DNA from 3 places in the Allobosea sp. GW823-FHT01F03 genome. Region 3 is predicted to be linked to each of the others. Evidence: predicted binding sites of a transcription regulator. Region 3 holds the regulator's gene; each other region holds the start of a gene.
The links. Region 3 encodes PhoB, which activates phosphate uptake and scavenging genes when phosphate is short. Its sites were predicted from a motif close to TGTCATNNANCTGTCAT; they were not measured.
Positions count from the first base shown of each region.

Region 1 (4,245 bases), 670 kb from region 3:
GCGCTACGAGCCGGCTATCGCCCTCAGTGCTTCCGCCGTCGCCTGATCGGCCGGGAAGAAGGTTTCGAGCGCGAGTTCCGACAAGGTGACGTCGACCGGCGTGCCGAACACAGTCGTCGCCGAGATCAAGGAGAGGATGCTGTCGCCGAAGCGCATTTGCAGCGGCACGACCACCGGCGGCTCGCTGTCTTCGCCGGCCTTGCCCTTGCGCGCGGGAGCTTCCGGCGTCGGATAGCTCAACAGCTCCGCCAGCAGTTCGGCGAGCGCCGGGTCGGCGGTGGCGCGAATCTGCTGGCGCAGCCGGGCGATCAGATGGCTGCGCCATTCGGCGAAGTTGACGATCGCCGGTGCGAGGCCGCCGGGATGCAGGCTGAGCCTCAGCACATTGACCGGCGGACGCAGCAGCTCCGCTTCGGTCACGCCTGCGAGCAGCGGCGCCACCGCGGCGTTGGCGGCGAGCAGCGTCCAGTGCCGGTCGACCGCCAGCGCCGGATAGGGCTCGTGCCCCTTCAGCAAAAGGTCGATCGCACTGCGGGCCGCCTGCAGGCCGGGATCCTCGAGCGAGCGTTCGAGATAGACCGGCGCATAGCCGGCTGCGAGCAGGAGCGCGTTGCGCTCACGCAGGGGCACGCCGAGATTTTCGGCGAGGTGCAGGACCATGTCCCGGCTCGGCGCCGAGCGGCCGCTTTCGATGAAGCTGAGATGCTTCTGGGAGATCTCGGCCTCGAGGGCGAGGTCGAGCTGGCTGAGCCGGCGGAGCTGGCGCCAGTCGCGGATGAGATGCCCGACCGTAGGTTTCTGGTGCTGGTTCATGTGGGGCAAGCTAGCGCCGGTCGGACCGGCTTCCAATTACCTCTGGCTTAATCGACCGACCTCCGGGCATCCGTCAGCATGGCCTCCATCAGCAACGGCGCCGCCCGCAACGGCGGCCAAACCGGAGAACAGCCATGGCCTACATCCAGTCCTCCAGCTTCCTGCGCAACGTTCTCGCCCTCGATGCCGCCGCCTGTGCCGCCACCGGCCTGCTGCTCAGTTTCGGAGCCGGAGCGCTTGCCGGCCTGCTCGGCTTCCCGGCCGAGTTCCTGCGCGGCGCCGGGCTCGTGCTGCTGCCCTGCGCCGCGGTGCTCGCCTTCCTCGCCAGTCGGGTGCGTCTGCCGCGGCTCGCCATCCATGCGGTGATCGGCATCAACATCCTCTGGGTCGCCGACAGCATCCTGACCCTGGTCTCCGGCTGGTTTCAGCCGACCGCGCTCGGTATCGCCTTCGTCCTGGCTCAGGCCGCGGTGGTCGCGGTCGTCACCGAGCTGGAGGTGATCGGGCTCAAAAAGTCGACGCCGGTCGAGGTTGAGACCGCTGCCCTCCGGCTTTGAATGCCCCGGCAGAGATCGCCCCGCTTCCGGCGAGCCGGAAGCGGGGCGATCTCGTTTCAGCTGTCACGAAACTGTTGCCCGCACTGACTAGCCGGAGGGTCCGCCGTTCTCTCAAGCCTTGCGGAACAGGACCCGTCCGATGCGCAAACCGCTCGCCTTCGCTGCCCTCGCGACCGTCCTGCTCGGCGGTACGGCTCTGGCAGAACCGATGTTCAACCGTATCGCGACCTTCTCCGTGCCCAGCAATCTCCCCGCCGGCCGCGACCCCAAGCAGAAGACCGTCGCCGAGATCATCGCCGCCAACGAGGCCGGCACGCTGCTCGCCTATACCGATGCCGAGCAGAAGGGCATCGGCCTGATCGACATCGCCGCCGCCAGCGCGCCGAAGCCGGCGGGCTTCGTGTCCGTCGAAGGCGAGCCGACCTCGGTGGTCGTCCTCGGTGACCGGGCCTTCGCCGCGATCGTCACCTCCGGCGACAATTTCAAGGAACCGACCGGGCATCTCGCGACCATCGACCTGAAGACGAAGCAGGTCACGGCGAAATGCGAGCTCGGCGGCCAGCCGGATTCGATCGCGCTGAGCAAGGACAAGCGCAAGATCGTCATCGCCATCGAGAACGAGCGTGACGAGAAACTGGACAAGGGCGCGCTGCCGCAGCTTCCGGCCGGCAACCTCACCCTGATCGGCCTCAAGGACGGCGAAGCTGATTGTGCCTCGAAGCAAATCGTCGACCTCACCGGCATCACCGCCGTCGAGCCAACCGACCCCGAGCCCGAATTCGTCGACGTCAACCAGGACGGGCTCGCCGTGGTGACGCTGCAGGAGAACAACCACCTCGCCATCGTCGACACCGGGACCGGCAAGCTCGTTGCCCATTTCCCGGCCGGTGCGGTCGATCTGAAGAGCATCGACAAGACCCGCGACGGCCAGATCAGCCCGGTCGAGGAGCTGAAAGGGGTGGCGCGCGAGCCCGATGCCGTGCGCTGGCTCGACAATGACCGCTTCGTCACCGCCAATGAGGGCGACTGGAAGGGCGGCTCGCGCGGCTTCACCATCTTCCGCAAGGACGGCACGGTCGAGTTCGATTCCGGCGCACTGGTCGACCATATCGCCATCAGGCTCGGACACTATCCGGAGCGCCGCTCGGCGGCCAAGGGCAGCGAGCCCGAGGGCATCGAGGTCGGAACCTATGGCGAGGACCGGCTGATCTTCGTCGGGCTGGAGCGGGCCTCCCTCGTGCTCGTCTTCAAGGACGAGGGCGCTGGCCGTGCCCCGCGCTATCTCCAGGCGCTGCCGGGCGGGATCGCTCCCGAGGGCCTGCTCGCCATCCCGCAGCGCAACCTCTTCGTCTCGGCCTCCGAGGCCGATCTCGGTGCCAAGGGCGGGCCGCGCTCGGCGGTGACGATCTACGAGCGCAGCGCGGCCCCGGCCGCCTATCCGACCATCCAGTCCGCCGATGTCGGTGGCGTGCCGCTCGGCTGGGGGGCGCTCTCGGGTCTCGCGGCCCATCCGAGCCTGAACGGCCGGCTCTTCGCCGTCACCGACAGCGCCTATTCGCCCTCCCGCATCCTCGAAATCGACGCGACGGCGAAGCCGGCGACGATCACCGGCGCGCTGACGCTCGGCAAGGAAGGCAAGCCCGCGGCCTACGATATCGAGGGCATTGCGACCCGCCCGGCCGGCGGCTTCTGGCTCGCCTCGGAAGGCAATCCCGAGCACAAGGAGAAGCCGACGAAGAACATCCTGCTGCGCGTTTCCGCCAAGGGCGAGGTCGAGGAGGAAATCTTCCTGCCGGAGGCGCTGGAGAAGCAGGCCACGCGCTTCGGCCTCGAGGGCGTTGCCGTCACCGGCACGGGCGCGGACGAAACCGTCTGGCTCGCCGTGCAGCGCGAATGGAAGGATGATCCCAAGGGCAAGGCCAAGATCCTGAGCTACAGGCCCGCCGACAAGAGCTGGGGCGTGCTGCACTATCCGCTGAGCGCGCCGGCTGCCGGCGCCTGGATGGGGCTTTCGGAGCTGACCTATCTCGGCGCGGACCGCTTCGCTGTGATCGAGCGTGACAACCAGTTCGGTGCCGGGGCGGTGAAGACGCTGCAGAGCTTCTCGGTGAGGGGGATGAAGCCGGCGCCGCTCGGCGCTTCCGACATCCCGACGGTCGAGAAGACGCTGCTGCGCGACCTGACGCCGGAGCTGATGAAGCGCGGCGGCTACGGGCTCGACAAGGTCGAGGGCATGGCGCTCGACAAGGCCGGTGAGCTCTTCGTCGTCACCGATAATGACGGCGTCGACGACTCCTCCGGCGAGACCCAGTTCTTCACCCTCGGGAAGGTCGCGAAGTAAGCTGACCGGAAAACGAAAAAGCCGGCGAGGACACTCGCCGGCTCCAATGCATCTTGGCTCGTCATTCCGGCGTGTCGCCTCGCTCCAGCCGGAATGACGCCTGTGTAGTGCTCTGTCTCAGAGGCCGAGCTTCTTCTTGCGCTGGCCGAGCGTGCGCAGGCGCAGCGCGTTCAGCTTGATGAAGCCCGCCGCGTCGCGGTGGTCATAGGCGACGGCGCCTTCCTCGAAGGTGACGAGGTCCTGGTCGTAGAGCGAATACGGGCTGGAGCGGCCGATGACGTGGACGCCGCCCTTGTAGAGCTTGAGGCGCACCTGGCCTGTGACGAATTCCTGGCTCTTGTCGATCAGCGCCTGCAGCATCTCGCGCTCCGGCGAGAACCAGAAGCCGTTATAGATCAGCTCGGCATATTGCGGCATGAGCTGGTCCTTGAGATGGGCGGCGCCGCGGTCGAGCGTGATCGACTCGATGGCGCGGTGCGCCGAGAGCAGGATCGTGCCGCCGGGCGTTTCGTACATGCCGCGGCTCTTCATGCC
Region 1 is NZ_CM179505.1:5,302,763-5,307,007, reverse strand. It holds gene AC3RCC_RS25395 (helix-turn-helix domain-containing protein) at 4-813, opposite strand; gene AC3RCC_RS25390 (hypothetical protein) at 948-1,370, shown strand; gene AC3RCC_RS25385 (esterase-like activity of phytase family protein) at 1,510-3,711, shown strand; gene AC3RCC_RS25380 (argininosuccinate synthase) at 3,829-4,245, opposite strand, start outside.
Region 1: the regulator PhoB is predicted to act here: its motif matches at 1,432-1,448, upstream of AC3RCC_RS25385 (esterase-like activity of phytase family protein).

Region 2 (4,245 bases), 660 kb from region 3:
GCGCTGCCTCGACATCTGCCCGACCGCCGCCTTCCCCGCCCCCTACCAGCTCGATGCGCGGCGCTGCATCGCCTATCTGACCATCGAGCATCAGGGCCATATCGGCGCCGAATTCCGCGAAGGCATCGGCAATCGCATCTTCGGCTGCGACGACTGCCTCGCCGTCTGCCCCTGGAACAAGTTCGCGCAGGCGGCAAAGGAAACCCGCCTCGCGCTCAAGCAGGAACTCGAGGCGCTGCCGCTCGCCGAGCTCGCCGCGCTCGACGACGCCGCCTTCCGCAAGCTCTTCGCCGGCACGCCGGTGAAGCGCACCGGCCGCGACCGCTTCATCCGCAATGTGCTGATCGCGATCGGCAACAGCGGCGAGCCGACTCTCGCTGCAAGCGCGGAAGCGCTGCTCGACGATGCCTCGCCCCTGGTGCGGGCGATGGCGGCCTGGGCGCTGCTGCGGCTCGCCCCCGAGCGGGCAGCGACACTCGCGCCGGCCAGGCTCGCCTGCGAGCCAGACGCCGACGTCAGGGCCGAATGGGCACGTCCCGACCTCAGGAAATTGGAATCCGCATGAAGCTCGTCATCCTCGGCCTCGGCTATTCCGCCAGTTTCTTCGCGCGCGCCGCACTGGCGCAGGGATGGGAGGTCACCGGCACGGTGCGTTCGGCCGAGAAGGCCGCGAGCCTGTGTCGGGAGGGCCTGCGCACGCTCGTCTTCGGCGGCTTCGCCGTATCTTCGCCGCTGGCCGCCGCGCTGGCGGAAGCCGATGCCGTGCTCGTCTCGGTCCAACCCGACGAGGACGGCGATCCGGTGCTGCGGACGCTGGCCGACAAGCTTGCGGCTGCGCCCAATCTGCGCTGGATCGGCTACCTTTCGACGATCGGCGTCTATGGCGACCATGGCGGAGCGTGGATCGACGAGACTGCCGAGGCACGTCCGACCAGCCGGCGCTCGCGCCAGCGCCTCGAAATCGAACGCGATTGGCTCGCGCTCGGCGAGCGCAGCGGCAAGCCGGTGCAGATCTTCCGCCTCTCCGGCATCTACGGGCCGGACCGCAACGCCATCACCAAATTGCGCGCCGGCACCGCCAACCGGCTGGTCAAGCCCGGCCAGGTCTTCAACCGCATCCATGTCGACGACATCGCCGGGGTGCTGCTGGCCTCGCTGGACAAGCCGCAGCAGGGCGCGATCTACAATGTCACCGATGACGAGCCGGCGCCGCCGCAGGACGTGATCAGCTTCGCCGCCGAACTCGCCGAGCTGGCGCCACCGCCCGAAACGCCCTTCGACGCCAGCAAGCTCTCGCCGATGGCGGCGAGCTTCTATGGCGAGAACAAGCGGGTCTCGAACGCGCTGCTGAAACGCGAGCTCGGCTACGCCTTCCGCTATCCGGACTACCGGCAGGCGCTGCGCGACCTCGCCGCGAGCGGCGAATAGCGCAGGCTCAGGCGGCGTAGCGCTCGCCCTCGCCGCCGAGATAGTCGAGATAGCGCTGGTCGATCGCGGCGACCGGCACGATCACCAGCACGTCGGTCGTGCCGAACTGCCGGTCGATCACGGCCCCGGAGCCGAAGCGGGCGCCGAGGCGCAGATAGCCCTTCACCAGCGGCGGCAGGCTTTTCAGCGCCGTCTTGGCGTCGACCATGCCGGCCGGCAGCCGGTCCATGGCGACATGGCGCTCCGGCTTGGCAGTGACGCGCCACTCACCCTGCGCCGTGGCGTGGTGGTGCAGGAAGGAGAGCGGCAGCGCCAGCAGGTCCGGGTCCGTGCCATCGAAGCTGGCGCAGCCGAACATCGCATCGATGCGGTGATGGCGGACATAGGCCCAGATGCCGTGCCAGAGCAGCTCGACCGTCTTCTTGGTGCGATAGGGCTTGAGCACGCAGGAGCGGCCGAGCTCGAGGAAGCGCAGCTCGGGATGGCGCGCGATCATCGGCTCGATGTCGAATTCCGACTGGCTGTAGAAGCCGCCGAGCCGCCAGGCGGCCTGCTCGCGCATCAGCCGGTAGGTGCCGACGACCTTGGGCTTGATACCGCCGAAGCGGCCGCGCGCAGCGTGGTCGATGACCAGGAGATGGTCGCAGGAGGCATCGAACCGGTCGGCATCGCGCCGGAACATCCGCGACACGACATCGGGCTTGGCCGACATCTCCTGATAGAAGACGCGGTAGCGCAGGCGCTGCGCCCGCCAGATCTCGCGCGGGCCGCGGGCCAGACGAACCTCGAGCGAGCCGGAGCGCCCGAGCGTCCCGGACAGCGCGTCGGGCCCCGGATAGGCGAAGACGCCGCGCGGCCCGGCGCCGACCATCAACCCGAAGGGCGAGAAGCGCGGGCGCTGCGACAAGGCTCCCAGCTTCTGCTTTGCCGGCTGTCTGAGACCTAGGAGAACGTCGAACGCCATTTGCGGTCTTATCCCTGTGAGGCCTCGGCCAGGCGCATGACACCACTGCGCCGAACGTCTTACGGGATCGCGACAGAACTACGACAGAGATATGACCAAGAGATAGCCGATCGGCCGCGAGATGGCGAGCCCCTTCAGGCATGGCGATCCGCGGCGGACGGCCTCAGGCGGAGCGCGTCGCGGTCTTTGCCGCGCCGGCAAGCCTTTCCACCCAGACCCGCAAGGCGTCGCGCGAAAGCGGCTTAGCCAGGCAATCATCCATGCCGCCTGCAAGCGCCGCGCGCCGATCCTCCTGCGAGGTGTTCGCGGTCACCGCCAGCAGCGGCAGGCGCGCGGCACCACGCGCCTGCTCTTCCGCTCGAATGCGCCGCGCCACGGCGATGCCGTCGAGCTCCGGCATGCGGATATCCAGCAAGGCGAGGGCAAAGGCGGGCCGCTGGCCGGCCAGCGCAGCCTCGACCAGGCGAATCGCCTCTCCGCCATCGCGTGCCCAGGTCGGCACGCAACCAAGGCGCTCCAGCGTCCGCGTCGCCAGCAGGGCATTGATCTCGTTGTCCTCGGCCACCAGCACGTGCAGCCCGGCCCCGACCGCCGGTGGCGGCGCAGCGCTCTCCACCTCGGCGGAAACGGCCGGGCGCCTGTCTCCCTCAAAGCGTTGCTGCAGCGAGCGCCCGCGCACCGGCTTGACCAGGAAGCCGGTGAAGCCGGCGGCGAAGGGAGAGCCATAGCCGCGCCGCTCGGCCGGCGAGAGCATGATGACGATCTCGGAGACGCCGGCCTGCCTTGCCGCCGCCGCCAGGCCTTCGACATCGCCGCCCGGCAGCGCCCGGTCGACGAGCAGCGCCGTCAGCGAACCCGCCTCCCGCAGGCAGGCGAGCGCCGCATGCCGATCGGTGGCCAGCAGCACCTCCGCGCCGCGGCGCCGCGCCTGCTCGGCGAGATGGCCGGCACTGAAAGGCGTGCCGCTGGCGATCAGCAGGCGCTTGCCCGACCAGTCGAGTCCCGGGTCGGCAGCAGCCGCTCCGGCAGCGGCCCGAAGCGGCAGGCGAAGCCGGAAGATGGCTCCCTGCCCTGCCGGGCTTTCGACGGAGATCGCCCCGCCCATCGCCAGCGCGAGTCGACGTGCGATCGCGAGGCCGAGGCCGGTCCCGCCGGAAGTCGACATATTCGGGCTCTCGACCTGCTCGAACTCCTCGAAAATGCTTTCCAGGCGCTCGGCCGGGATGCCCGGCCCGGTATCCGCGACCGCGACGAGGATCGCCTCGCCGTCGCGCTCCGCCCGGATGCCGACGCCGCCCCGTTCGGTGAACTTCACGGCATTGCCGATCAGATTCAGCAGGATCTGGCGCAGGCGCTCGGCGTCGCCGCGGATGAGCGCCGGCAGGTCGGCGGCGAGCAGCGCCGAGACCTCGATACCCTTGGCCTGGGCACGCGGCGCCATCAGTTCGGTGACGTCCTCGACCAGCAGGGCAAGATCGAAGGGCTCGTCGACGAGTTCGAGCTTGCCGGCCTCGACCTTGGCGAAGTCGAGGATGCCGTCGACCAGGCCGAGCAGCGCCTCGCCCGAGGTCCGCAGGGCGCGCACATAGGTCGCCTGCTCCGGGTCGAGCCTTGTGTCGCCGAGGAGATCGGCCATGCCGAGAATGCCGTTGAGCGGCGTACGGAACTCATGGCTGACGGTGGCGAGGAAGCGCGATTTGGCGGCGCTGGCTTCCTCCGCCCGGCTGCGTGCCTCTTCCAGCGCGCGCTCGCCCGCGATGCGGGCGCTGATGTCGCGACCGACCCGCTGCAGCACGGCCTGGCCGACCGCGACGGGCACGACCGTCTCGACCCAGGCGATCCAGCGCTCGCCG
Region 2 is NZ_CM179505.1:5,317,948-5,322,192, forward strand. It holds gene queG (tRNA epoxyqueuosine(34) reductase QueG) at 1-565, shown strand, start outside; gene AC3RCC_RS25460 (SDR family oxidoreductase) at 562-1,428, shown strand; gene olsB (l-ornithine N(alpha)-acyltransferase) at 1,436-2,299, opposite strand; gene AC3RCC_RS25470 (ATP-binding protein) at 2,556-4,245, opposite strand, start outside.
Region 2: the regulator PhoB is predicted to act here: its motif matches at 2,462-2,478, upstream of olsB (l-ornithine N(alpha)-acyltransferase).

Region 3 (4,245 bases):
GACGGGCGCTGCCGATATCGGATTCCGCCATGATCTTTTCCTATGCGTCGCCGGGCTATGGCGAGGCATGACGAAGACAGGTGAAATCGATGAGCGAAGCTGGAGCCTGGACCGACGAACGCGTCGAACTGCTCAAGAAGCTCTGGAATGACGGACTGAGCGCCAGCCAGATCGCCGGCGAACTCGGCAGCGTCACCCGCAATGCTGTCATCGGCAAGGTCCACCGCCTCGGCCTTTCGGGCCGCGCCAAGAATCCCGGCTCGGCCGCGCCGCGCCCGCGCAAGCCGACGACGCGTCCGCCGGCCCATCCGATGGCGAGCCCTGCCGCCGCGAGCGGCGGCATGACCCGCGGCAACACGGCGCTCGCCCCGCAATTCGTCCCGGAGATCGAGGCGGAACCGGAAGCGGAGCACGTCCCGGCGGCCCCGGCCGAGGAGGTGGTGATCCCGTTCTCCGAGCGTGTCACCATCATGGACCTGCGCGAATATATGTGCCGCTGGCCGATGGGCGACCCGACCTCGCCGGAATTCCGCTTCTGCGGCGGCCGCTCGCTGACCGGCATGCCCTATTGCGGCTATCATGCCCGCATCGCCTACCAGCCGGCGGCCGACCGGCGCCGCGACCGCAGCAAGGTGCGCGCCTGACCCGGCACCCCTGTGTAGAAGAATTGAAGCCGGCCCTCGGGCCGGCTTTTCCATTGGTGGAGAGACGCCGATGCGCACCGCAGAACGTCCCGCGCCCGTCGAATATGCCTGCGCCCTGACGATCCGGGGCGGAGACATCCTGCTCGGACTGAGAGCCCCGCATCGCCGCAACAGACCGTCCTGCTGGGACACGATCGGCGGGCATGTCGAGCCCGACGAGACGATCGAGCAGGCACTGAGACGCGAATTGCAGGAGGAGATCGGTATCGAGCCGACCAGCTTCACGCGCTTGACCACCATCGAGACGACCGAGAGCGACGGCGTCACCCCGGCTCTGTGGCATCTGTTCGCGGTGACCGGCTGGGTGGGCGAAGCCCGGATCAGCAATGACGAGCACAGCGAGATCCGCTGGTTCGACCTCGCCGAGGCCCGCGAGCTGTCGCCGCTCGCCTCGGAAGCCTACCGTCCGGTCTTCGCCCGGCTCGCGGCCAGCTTCGCCGCAGCGCCATGACCAGTTTCGCGATCTATCTGGGGGCCGCGCTGGCCGAGATCGCCGGCTGCTTCTCGTTCTGGGCCTGGCTCAAGCTCGGCAAATCGGCCTGGTGGCTGCTGCCGGGGCTTCTGGCGCTGGCGCTCTTCGCCTGGCTCTTGACGCTGATCGACAGCGCCGCCGCCGGCCGGGCCTTCGCCGCCTATGGCGGGGTCTACATCGTCGCGTCGCTGGGCTGGATGTGGCTGGTCGAGAAGGTGCCGCCGGACCGTTTCGACCTCACGGGCGCAGTCCTTTGCCTCGCCGGCGCAGCGGTGATCGTCGCCGCGCCGCGCTGAGCGTCGAACCTCCAGCCCTCATCCTGAGGAGCGATCGCAGATTGCGCCTCGAAGGATGAGGGCAGACTTGGCGCTCAGCTTCGCGCGAACGTCTCGTCGAAGGCGTAGCCGGCGCCGCGCACGGTGCGCAGCGGGTCCTTGGCGTCGTCGGGGGTGATCGCCTTGCGCAGGCGCCCGACATGGACGTCGACGGTGCGCTCGTCGATATAGACGTCGCGGCCCCAGACGGCGTCGAGCAGTTGGGCCCGCGAATAGACCCGGCCCGGGGCCTGCATCAGGAATTCGAGCAGGCGGAACTCGGTCGGACCGAGATGCAATTCGGCGCCTGCCCGGCGCACCCGCCGCGTCGTCCGGTCGAGCTCGAGATCGCCGGCGGTCAGCATGCCGACGACATGGCCGGGCTTGACCCGGCGCAGCAGCGCCTGGATGCGGGCGATCAGCTCCGGCAGCGAGAACGGCTTGACGACATAATCGTCGGCGCCGGTGGCGAGGCCGCGCACCCGCTCGGTCTCCTCGCCGCGCGCCGTCAGCATGATGATCGGCACCCGCTCCGTGTCGCGCCGGGCGCGCAGGCGCCGGCAGAGCTCGATGCCGGAAAGGCCGGGCAGCATCCAGTCGAGCAGGACGAGGTCAGGGGTATGGTCGCGCAAATGCAGCTCGGCATCGTCGCCGCGCGCGACGGTGTCGACCTCGAAGCCCTCGGCCTCGAGATTATAGCGGAGCAGCAGGGTCAGCGGCTCCTCATCCTCGACGATCAGGATGCGTGCAGGCATGTCGAGCCTCCGCTCAGGCGCCCATCCGCTCAGCCATTGGCCGCGGGCAGGTCGACCAGGATGTTGGTGGTGTCGAGCTTGGGCCGGCTCTCCTCCACCGACTGGCCGGTGATCAGGTAATGGATCGTCTCGGCGATGTTGGTGGTGTGATCGCCGATGCGCTCGACGTTCTTGGCGCAGAACAGAAGATGCGTGCAGAAGGTGATGTTGCGCGGATCTTCCATCATATAGGTCAGGAGCTCGCGGAAGAGCGAGGTGTAGAGCGCGTCGATCTCGTCGTCGCGGCGCCAGACCTCCATCGCCTTCTGCTCGTTGCTGGCGGCATAGGCGTCGAGCACGTCCTTGAGCTGCGCCTGGACCAGACGGCTCATATGCTCGAGCCCGACCACGGCGCGGTGCGGCGGCGAGAACTGGCCGGAGATCGCGACCGCGCGCTTGGCGATGTTCTTGGCGAGGTCGCCGACGCGCTCGATGTCAGCGGCGATGCGGATCGCCGAGATCAGCTCGCGCAGGTCGTTGGCGAGCGGCTGGCGCCGGGCGATGGTCAGCACCGCCTTCTCCTCGACATCGCGCTGGAGATTGTCGAGCCGCTGGTCGGCGGTGATCACCTTCTGGGCCAGCGCCGTGTCGCGGCGCACCAGCGCCACGGTGGAGTCGCCGAGCATGCGCTCGGACATGCCGCCCATCTCGGCCAGGCTGCGGCGCAGCCCTTCGAGGTCGGCATCATAGGAGCGGACGATATGGTCGGACATCGGGGCGAATCCTTCGAGGGCGAGCGGAACGGCAGGGCTCAGCCGAAGCGGCCGGTGACGTAGTCCTGCGTCTGCTTCTTGTTGGGGTTCATGAAGATGGTGTTGGTCGCGTCGAACTCGACGACCTCGCCGAGATACATGAAGGCGGTGTACTGCGAGACGCGCGCCGCCTGCTGCATGTTGTGGGTGACGATGACGATGGTGAAGTCGCTCTTCAGCTGCTCCAGCAGGTCCTCGATCTTGCCGGTCGAGATCGGGTCGAGGGCCGAAGTCGGCTCGTCGAACAGGATCACCTCGGGCTTCTGGGCGATGGTGCGGGCGATGCACAGGCGCTGCTGCTGGCCGCCGGAGAGCCCCATGCCGGAGCTCTTCAGCTTGTCCTTGACCTCGTCCCACAGGGCGGAGCGGCGCAGCGCGCCCTCGACGCGGTCGTCGAGCTCCGATTTCGGCGGCTTCTCGTAGAGGCGGATGCCGAAGGCGACGTTGTCGTAGATCGACATCGGGAAGGGCGTCGGCTTCTGGAAGACCATGCCGATGCGCGAGCGCAGCTCGTTGACGTCGACATCGTTGGAGATGACGTTGCGGCCGTCGAGCAGGACCTCGCCGGTGGCGCGCTGCTCCGGATAGAGCGAGTAGATCCGGTTGAAGATGCGCAGCAGGGTCGACTTGCCGCAGCCGGAGGGGCCGATCAGCGCGGTGACGTGGCGGTCACGGAAGCTGAGATTGACGTTCTTCAGCGCCTTGTGCTCGCCATAGTAGAAATCGAGGTTCTTCACCGCGATCCGGATCGGCGCCTGGGCGTCGAGGACCTGCGGGCTGAGTTCCAGGGTCGAGAGCATCGACATGTTCCTTCCGATCGGACGTGGTGCTCACTTGCCGCCGCGCACGATGCGCCGGGCGATAAGCGAGAGCAAAAGGATCGAGACGGTGATGATCAGCGAACCGGCCCAGGCGAGCTGCTGCCAGTTCTCGTAAGGGGCCGAGGCGAACTGATAGATCGTCACCGGCAGGTTGGAGACGCCGCCGACCAGGGTCGGCGAGAACCAGAAATTATTGTTCAGCGCGGTGAAGAGCAGCGGCGCCGTCTCGCCGGCGATGCGCGCCAGCGCCAGCAGGATGCCGGTGACCATGCCGGACTTCGCGGCCCGCCAGGTGATCGCGGTGATGACCACCGAAGGCGGGGCGCCGAGGGCCGAGCCGGCCTCGCGCAGCGGCGCCGGCACGAGGCGCAGCATGTCCTCGGTGGTG
Region 3 is NZ_CM179505.1:279,442-283,686, forward strand. It holds gene AC3RCC_RS01315 (GcrA family cell cycle regulator) at 90-644, shown strand; gene AC3RCC_RS01320 (NUDIX hydrolase) at 715-1,155, shown strand; gene AC3RCC_RS01325 (YnfA family protein) at 1,152-1,472, shown strand; gene phoB (phosphate regulon transcriptional regulator PhoB) at 1,547-2,245, opposite strand; gene phoU (phosphate signaling complex protein PhoU) at 2,275-2,997, opposite strand; gene pstB (phosphate ABC transporter ATP-binding protein PstB) at 3,036-3,842, opposite strand; gene pstA (phosphate ABC transporter permease PstA) at 3,867-4,245, opposite strand, start outside.